Linked DNA regions of Pelorhabdus rhamnosifermentans. The protein of the gene in region 1 interacts with the protein of each later gene in a pairwise test. Links are inferred from orthologs where the notes say so. Each region holds a gene or a part of one and is shown on either strand. Other genes may lie near its edges.

The links. Proteins that work in one complex are often made in the same cells at the same time.
Region 2: the proteins of rlmN (region 1) and ftsZ interact in binary tests that used the Escherichia coli proteins (3 or more experiments, as listed by UniProt). The link is inferred for Pelorhabdus rhamnosifermentans from one-to-one orthologs.

Annotation. Positions count from the first base shown.
Region 1 is NZ_JAHGVE010000004.1:93,772-98,988, reverse strand. Bases 1,420-4,276 are described here. They hold rlmN (dual-specificity RNA methyltransferase RlmN), read right to left. Parts: upstream 3,446-4,276; coding sequence 2,393-3,445; downstream 1,420-2,392. Other genes in these bases: rsmB (16S rRNA (cytosine(967)-C(5))-methyltransferase RsmB), read right to left, coding at 3,468-4,276; Ga0466249_RS27095 (FHA domain-containing protein), read right to left, coding at 1,541-2,311; Ga0466249_RS27505 (FHA domain-containing protein), read right to left, coding at 1,420-1,539. Outside these bases: Ga0466249_RS06565 (FtsW/RodA/SpoVE family cell cycle protein), read right to left, coding at 1-333; Ga0466249_RS06560 (Stp1/IreP family PP2C-type Ser/Thr phosphatase), read right to left, coding at 335-1,057; more of Ga0466249_RS27505, read right to left, coding at 1,063-1,419; more of rsmB, read right to left, coding at 4,277-4,796; Ga0466249_RS06535 (DUF116 domain-containing protein), read right to left, coding at 4,801-5,217.
Region 2 is NZ_JAHGVE010000022.1:7,929-11,820, forward strand. Bases 1-2,854 are described here. They hold ftsZ (cell division protein FtsZ), read right to left. Parts: upstream 2,024-2,854; coding sequence 977-2,023; downstream 1-976. Other genes in these bases: Ga0466249_RS19890 (MFS transporter), read right to left, coding at 1-660; Ga0466249_RS19900 (cell division FtsA domain-containing protein), read right to left, coding at 2,055-2,854. Also shown: more of Ga0466249_RS19900, read right to left, coding at 2,855-3,251; Ga0466249_RS19905 (hypothetical protein), read left to right, coding at 3,470-3,631; Ga0466249_RS19910 (small basic family protein), read right to left, coding at 3,705-3,892. UniProt on the Escherichia coli protein: Essential cell division protein that forms a contractile ring structure (Z ring) at the future cell division site. The regulation of the ring assembly controls the timing and the location of cell division.

The sequences.
Region 1 (5,217 bases):
AAAATAGTAGGTACTGACGGTAAAGACAAGAAGCCCGAGTGAAGTCCACAGCGCCTGAAGCTCAAACAACGCTGGTTTAAGACGATAAATCATGATCAATCCAATTGCTGCCAAGACAAAAGAACAAGGAAATAAGAAAGGATCGCCAACAGGATTCATTTTACGAATAACTAAATGAACGACAGCCCCAAGTACAATGATAGCGAGTGCAATGGCTAGTGCCTTCACATCAATAACACCACGTGCCAGACTCACTGCAAGCAACCCATTCACAAAAATGACTGACGCAATGAAAAACAGCCATCTTTCCTGACGGGAACAAAGAGTTGTCATCTTAATCTACCCCTGTATAATGAGCTAAAATCACAGTAATATTATCGTGACCTCCTGCAGCTAACGCTTGTTGAACAAGGCAATCAATGGCAGACTGGCCATCCTCACGGGCTGCAACTAACAATTCGCTGATTTTATCTTCAGAAACAAGTCCGCTAAGACCATCTGTACAAAGCAGTATGACATCTGTTTTTTCCCATTCTAAATGACCTGAATCAACTAAAATTTTGCTACTTGTTCCAACAGCCCTTGTTAAAATATTTCTTTGGGGATGGACGGCTGCTTCTGCTTTGGTAATCGTGCCATTACGCAGTAATTCACCAACAAGCGAATGATCATCTGTAATTTGCTTGAGTTCACTGCCATGAAGAAGATACATCCGACTATCGCCTACATGGGCCCAGTAAAGAAGATTATCTACTACATAACAAGCCGTTACGGTAGTACCCATTCCCAAATACTGCCGACCTTGCTGCGAACGTTCGTAAATATGCTGATTAGCCAAATGAACAGCTCGTTCAAGCATCTGCTCAATATGCTCACTATCGAAGTGCTCATCAATATATTGGGCAATCGTCGTAACAGCTAATTTACTTGCAATTTCACCTGCCACATGCCCCCCCATTCCGTCGGCAACAACAAACAGGTTCGGCGGTTGAAATGCAAATTGATCTTCATTCACTTCACGTACTAAACCAATGTCTGTTTTCACAAAAGCTAACACGTTGCTCACCTCTCAAACCGAAATATGACAGCCCCGATCCGAATTTCATCACCCGGACTGAGCATCCATTCTGCCTGGATCTTGGTTTCATTAACAAAAACACCATTTCGACTATGTAAATCAGTTAGAACATAATCTTGCCTGACAGGGCTAATACAGGCATGTTCATACGAAACAAATGGATCTTCTAAAATAACCGTATTATGCTTGTTGCGCCCAAATGTTATTCCTTCATGAATGACATACTCTGTCTGAAGATGCTGTTCACTCCCTGGATTCATCACAACAAGTCTTGCTGCACTTTCTTGAATAGAATCCGTCTGAGCAGCAGCTTGTGGCTGCTTTGAAAGATCACCGTAGCCGAAATGAATGATGCGATATAAAAAATAATAAATTAAAAGCAATAAACTATACTGCAAAAACATCCCAATGATTGCAAAAGTCTGACCAATACTAATGACAGGCAAAGCTATATGCGTCACATCAGATCACCTCATAACTTAGCAGGGTGTGACCGATTTTAATTTGATCCCCTGACTGCAGTATTTTCCGGCTAATCCGGCTTCCATTCACATACGTGCCATTGAGGCTCTGCGCATCGCTTAATACATGTTGACCTGCTTCATAAGAGATATAAGCATGAAGACGCGACGTATTCATATCAGTCAGAGAAAGTTCATTGCTCTCCCGCCGCCCCATATGAAAGCGTTGCGTACCCACTGGAATTTTTAGTCCTTCATCAGGACCTTCCACAACGGTAATGAGCCCCTGAAACTTAGGAGATTCCTGCCCAACTACAGGTGTTCGAGTAAATTTTTTCGTTTGACCAAAATCTGTAGGCTCATCCGTTGCCTTAGACTGTTGCACCGTTTTCTCATACGGAATGGCTTCCGTAAATTCCCCCTCCACGCTAAAACTATTTTTCTTCGCAGTGGAATCTGCCACAAACTCAAAACTAGGCTGCCCTAAAATCGTATAGCCCCTTCTCTCAAGTGCTGCAAATAAATGTTGGGAAAGCTCGTCTTGAATCGCTGCCACAACAGGCAAAAGATTTTCATAATCATGTGTACCAAGAGCGATACAATAGTGATTCGGTACATAAGTCTTGGAAATTCCGATGGAACGTTTATTTTCCATTTCGCGAATCACATGTTTAGCAATTTCAGCTGGCTGTAAATCGCCAGAAAATTTCGCATTACAATAGCCTTCTATATATTTCTCAAAAAGATTCTCTAAATTGCGCACAAATTTCACAACAGACACTCCAATATGCGAAATTTTGTAACTTATAAATCATTATATGCGAATTTTATCGCATAGTCAAAAAATTCAAGATCATTTAACGTCTTTTCCTGCTAAAATCTGATGGCGAAGCTGACCACAAGCGGCTTGAATGTCACCACCCATTTCTCGTCTCACCGTCACCGTAATATGACGTTCTTCTAAAACTTTAGCAAATCGTTCCATTTGCTCAGCCTTCGGCCGCGCTAGCCCACGCTCAACAACAGGATTTACCGGAATCAAATTGACATTAGCCAGCTTGCCTTTCATAAGTTTTGCCAGCAGACGAGCTTGTTCCTCGCCGTCATTGACTCCAGCAATGAGGATGTATTCATAAGTAACACGTCGTCCAGTCTCCATTGCATAAGCATCACCTGCTGTCAAAAGATCCGCAAGAGAAAATCGCCTATTCACAGGCATGAGGCGTGAACGAAGCTCATCAGTCGGAGCATGAAGCGAAATTGATAGAGTTACAGGAAGTTGCTCTTTGGCAAGAGCATAAATTTTCGGCACAATGCCTGCTGTAGACACCGTAATATGACGGTATCCCAAATGAAAGACATAGTCTTCATGACAAAGTTTCAAAAACTGAACTAAATGATCATAGTTGTGCAAAGGCTCACCTGAACCCATGACAACAATCGTATCGACTTTTTGCTGCGCCACTGCAAGTTGTTGTTGCATAAAAACTACCTGCGCCAATATCTCGCCTACTGTTAAATTCCGTACAAGTCCATTTAAAGTCGAAGCACAAAATAAACATCCCATGGCACACCCTACTTGGGTAGAAATACAGATACTATTGCCATAAGGTTGACGCATGAGTACTGTTTCTACGCAATCACCACCAACAAAGGCCAATAAATATTTGCTTGTTTTTCCGTCTTTCGAATGTTGCTCCGCTTTCACGGTCACCGTATCAATTGAAAAATGTTCACTAAGTAAAGCACGATCTGCTTTACTCAGATCCGTCATATCCTGAAAGTCAGCCAGAAACCGTTGATACATTCCTTTAGCAATTTGTTTCCCGCGAAAAGCCTTTAGCCCATAAGGCGCAATAACCTCCGCGATTTCCTGAGCCGATAAACCAAATAAATTAACTCCCAAAATTTCAGCCTCCTCCCTGTCCTTAAGCTTTCAGGCGCATACGCGCAATAAAAAAGCCATCCTGATGATCCTTATGTGGTAAATACTGGACAAAAAAGCCAGGTACAGGGCAAGGAAGATAGCGACCAGTCTCTTCTAATACAAATTCAGGATGAGCCGCTAAAAATTTCTGTACAACATCACCATTTTCTTCCGGTTCAATCGTACAAGTGCTATAAACAAGGATGCCGTTCCCTTTAAGACACTTGGCGGCACTCTCTAAAATAGCTATCTGCAAAGGAGGAAGCTCCATCAGCAAAGCTTCACTTTTGCGCCATCTGGCATCTGCCTTGTGCCGTAAAATCCCCAGACCGGAACAAGGTGCATCAACGAGGACCCTGTCAGCCTGCCCCACATGAGCGGCTACCAAATCTGTCGCATCAAGAGCGCGCGTTTCAATCATATCCATGCCTAAGCGCTGCGCATTTTGCTTAATCAAAGCGAGTTTGTGCTCATAAAGATCAATAGCTAAAATACGCCCGCGATTTTTCATCAACGCCGCCATATGAGTGCTTTTTCCCCCTGGCGCGCTGCAAGCATCAATAATATATTCACCTGGTTTTGGATCAAGTACATGGGCCACAAGCATCGAACTCAAATCCTGTACCTGAAACAGCCCCTCTTTGAGGGAAGCTAAACTGCCTAATGACGGATGTTTTGAACAAAGAATGCCCTCAGGAACAAGCGGCGCTGCCTCGCAAATGACTCCCTCGGCTCTTAATCTCTCTAACAGTGCTATCCGATCAATTTTAAGCGTATTCGTCCTGAGGCTCAGTGGTAAAATCTCATTATTGGCCTGGCATAAAGCCTCTGTTTCATCAAAACTAAAGCGTTTCAGCCACCTTTCTACCATCCACGCGGGATGAAAATAGACAAGGGACAGATACCGCACAGGGTCCTGCTGTTTATCCGGATAAGTCAGTTTTTCCTCGTGACGAGCCATATTGCGCAGTACACCATTCACAAATTTCACCGTGCCGGCATGGCCATATTTTTTAGCCAATTCTACTGACTGATTGCAAGCAGCAGAGACGGGGACTTTCGTCAAAAACACGAGTTGGTACACCCCAAGGCGCAAAATATTTAAAATGACAGGCGACAAACTAGCCAGTCCTCGACTAATAAATTTTTTTAGAAAATAATCAATCGTTTCTTTGGACCTTACTGTGCCATACACAAGTTCTGTTACAAAACGGCGATCTTGATCACTTAACTGATGGGCCGTTAAACTTTTTGCCAAAACAATATTGGCGTAAGCCCCATTATTTTCTACTTCATTGACAATGTGTAAGGCAATTTCTCTTGCTTTCATTTGATTACTCCACTCGGCTTTGGCCTAAAAATTTTTGCACTGTTTGTTCGACAAGTGTCATATCAACACGCGTATTACAACAAGGACCGCAAGGTCGCTGATTTAAAACACCAATGACAGGTAAAGGAAAGACATCTTGAATACCGCTTGTTAAATCCCGTTCACAGGCAATAGCAAGCACAGCGTGAGGACGAATCGTTTTCACAACCTTGCGTGCCAAAGTTCCGCCTGTAACAATGGCCAAATGGACACCATAATATTCCGCTAAAGCAGCTAAGTCACCTACTTGACAAGCACCACAACGACGACAATTCGTAATGGTTTTCGTAACTTTATGTGGACAATTTTCCTGTTGAATACAGTGAGGCGTTAAAATAAGCAGTTGTTCCGGCTTGACAATAATATGTTTTTGCCGAATTAA
Region 2 (3,892 bases), on another replicon or contig:
AACAGTAACAAACGTAATGGTCTGTAACACAATTCCTAGCCCTGAAAGATAAAGCAATTGACGATTATGCAATGTTTCCATAAGGATGTCCACCTTGATTGCTTTTGGAGACATATGCTTGTCTCGCACAAATAAGCTCAGCACAATGCCAATGCTGCCAGCAACAGCACCAAGGATAAATGATGAATTCATTCCTATGTGCTGTGCAATGTACCCTCCTGATAACATAGCTGCCACTTGTCCAAAATTATTGACGGCATTAATATAGCCCATGGCCTTAGGAGCTTCTTTTTGGGGAAAATAACTCGCATAAAGTACCGTATAATCTACCCATGTTGAAGCCGCCACACCTGCCAACCCCCGAAACAGAAGCAATGCTCCAGCCATAGGAAATAGCCACATACCCAAGCTGCTTAAGGATGCAAGTATAATACCGATCACAACAAAAAATTTACGATTGCCCCAGGCATCAGATAACACGCCAATAGGTATGCGTAACAATAGCTGTGTCAAACCATAAGAGCCAATAATAAGTCCTACCATATCATAAGTAGCACCTAAGCTTTGTGCATAGGGTGCCAGAATAGGCACATAGGTATACATAGAAAACCAAAAAAAAGCAGTGACAACAATTAAAATTTTTTTAGCGCCTGTATTCATCGCAGTCCCTCCACAGGTTATAAAATATTACAAAATGAATTACTAAAAAAACACAAACTAACAATTTTCTAATTAAATTCTATGATTTTCATTTTTTATATGCAATCGATAATTACAACAAAATAAATCGTTAATTATAATAACTCTTTTTCAGGGCATTTTAAAATGTATATTCCCAAAAAGATGCACGGAGCTTATTTTTACAAAATTTTCGAAGAATGCGGTTACAGCATTCTTCGAAAATAGTTTTTCAATAATAAAAGCCAAGTTCCGCATAAACAGGAACTTGGCTTCTAAGTAACTCTCAAAGAAAAATTTAGCGTCTCATAAATGTCGGTATTTCAAGATCACGACCCTTAAACTCCAAAACAGGTGCTGCTTCCACTTTACCTGGTACTACTTTTTCTACTTTAGGATCAAAACCTGTTGCAATAACTGTAACCCGAACCTCATCATCAAGGGCTTCATCAATGACCGCACCAAAAATAATATTCGCTTCCGGATCAGCCGCATCGGCAATAATTTCGGCAGCCGCATTGACTTCAAAAAGTCCCAGACTAGCACCACCGGTGATATTTAAGAGTACCCCCTTGGCTCCTTCAATAGAAGTTTCCAATAGCGGACTACGAATGGCTGCTTCAGCAGCTGCTTCAGCACGATCTTCGCCTGTACCAACACCAATACCCATCAAAGCAGATCCTGTCTCAAGCATAATGGTTTTGACATCAGCAAAATCCAGATTAATCAGTCCTGGAACAGCAATCAAATCAGATATACCTTGAACACCTTGACGAAGTACATCATCAGCCATTCGGAAAGCATCCATAATAGATGTTTTTTTATCAGCAACCTGCATGAGACGATTATTCGGAATAGTAATCAGCGTATCCACTTTTTCCTTTAATTTTGCTGTACCACGTTCTGCTTGAGTTTGACGACGACGCCCTTCAAAAGAGAAAGGTTTGGTTACAACACCTACCGTTAAAGCCCCCACTTCTTTAGCACATTCAGCAACAATGGGAGCTGCCCCTGTACCTGTTCCGCCACCCATGCCTGCCGTAACAAATACCATGTCTGCACCGCGCAAGGCCTTAATAATCTCATCGCGGCTTTCTTGCGCCGCCTTTTCACCGACATCGGGATTTGCCCCAGCGCCAAGACCTTTCGTAAGCTTTTCACCAATCTGAATGCGATTCTGAGCTTGCGATAATAGTAAAGCCTGCGCATCCGTATTGACTGTCAAAAATTCAACACCTTTCAATCCGGCAGTGATCATACGGTTCACGGCATTACTACCGCCGCCACCTACTCCAATAACCTTAATCTTGGCAAACTGATCTAAATCCATATCGAATTCAAGCATGGATCCTGTTCCTCCTTATATCCTCGCGTGGTTAAGAACCAAACATATTTTTTATTTTTTGAAAAAACATATGACAGCCACTTGATGTTTCTTGTTTAGCTGGCAAATGGCTGGCTGCAAACAACAAAATTCCGTATCCAGCTGTATTTTCTGGACATAAGTATTCTTTGTCTAACTTTGTTGGCATAACCGTTTTTACTGAAAGCCCAAAACGATCATGAATAGCTCGTACAAAACTTGGAAGTTTAGATGAACCGCCAGTTAGATAAACTTCACACGCTTGCCGTTCGACTAAATCTAACGGAATTGAATCCTTCACTCCTTGGTAAATTAAAGCAACAAGCTCTTCCGTACGACTTTCAATAATATCATATAAAAAATCATAGGCAATATTTTTATCTGTCGTACCGTAATCATTGCAATCTAAGATTACTTCTTGATGATGTAGATTATTATCTAATTTCGCATAATACTTCTTAATTCCTTCTGCGTGATTGCGATTTACACTAAATGCTTGCATAATATCACTGGTAATATATTCTCCCCCAAACGGCAAAGCCTCAGAAAATACCCGTTTTCCCTCATTATAAAAACTCACATCTACAGTTCCAGCACCAATATCCATAATAAAAAAGTTTGTTTTACTTTGAGTTTGATCGGTAAGCGCCAAGGCATCAGCATAGCTAGTGGCAACCAAACTAATTGCTGGAATGGAATTTCGAGCTAATTCAGCATTTAACTGACTTTTCAATGCTTTCGGTATAGAAATAACGTGTGTATTGACTTTAAGAGAATGACAAGGCTGTCCAACTGGTAATAAAGCCACTGGACGATCATCTACAAAATATTGAGAAGGAATTAAATGTACAATAGCCTCATCAAGTGGTAAAGCTGCAATCGAAGCACGACAAGCTCTTTCTCCATCTTCCGCTGATAAAGATTGTGGACGTTGTGGCGCAACTGTCCCAAACAAATTTACAGCCTTTACATCAAGTGAACCGATCCCCATATAGATTAGGTCAAATGATCCAGAAACAGCTGTCATCACACAATCTATGGCTTGACGTATCGAGGACACCAACGAATCTACCTGCTCAACTTTACCATGACGATATCCACTTGTTGGAGCAGAGCCACTGCCTAAAATCTCTATCTGCGCAGAAGTCACTTGAGCTGCCAACACCTTTATACAGCTTGTACCAATATCAATTGCTAAAACTTGCTTCATGACGCTTGAGGCCCCCACTGCAACATGATTATGTTTCTTTTCACTATCTATACTTAAAAAGACTTATCCACTGCAACTATGATTATGTTTCCTTTCATAATGTTTCAACACAATTGGCGTTTTCCCTTTTTTTTTTAATAAAAAAGCGGCTTTTCTTGTTATTTTCCAAATGTAAATAGGAAATACTATGATTATTTAGTAATGGAGGTGAACAACTTATGGAAATTTTCAATCATCCCGTTTATCACTTTTGGAATGGCAAAAATCTGGCTGATGATGAAAAGTCATTTACCACTCTAACCACAATGATTGAAGAAAATGACAAAGAAGATTTTCCATGTATACTAAGTAGTGAAACAATGAATACAGACGAAACCTAATAATTTTAAATGAGCCAAGAAAAAGACGTTTAAGTCTTTTTTCTTGGCTTTTATGATCCATCATTATAAAAATTTATTTCTTTAAAAAATAACGTCGTATAATAGCAAGATTCTGAAAAACCCGTAGTCCAAAAGCAAGCGTTGCAACATAATACAAATCAATGCCCAAGCGATCACCCACATAAACTAATGCTGCAGCAAGAAGAGCGTTCGTAAAAAATCCCGTAATAAAAACGGTATTATCAAATTTTTCTTCTAATG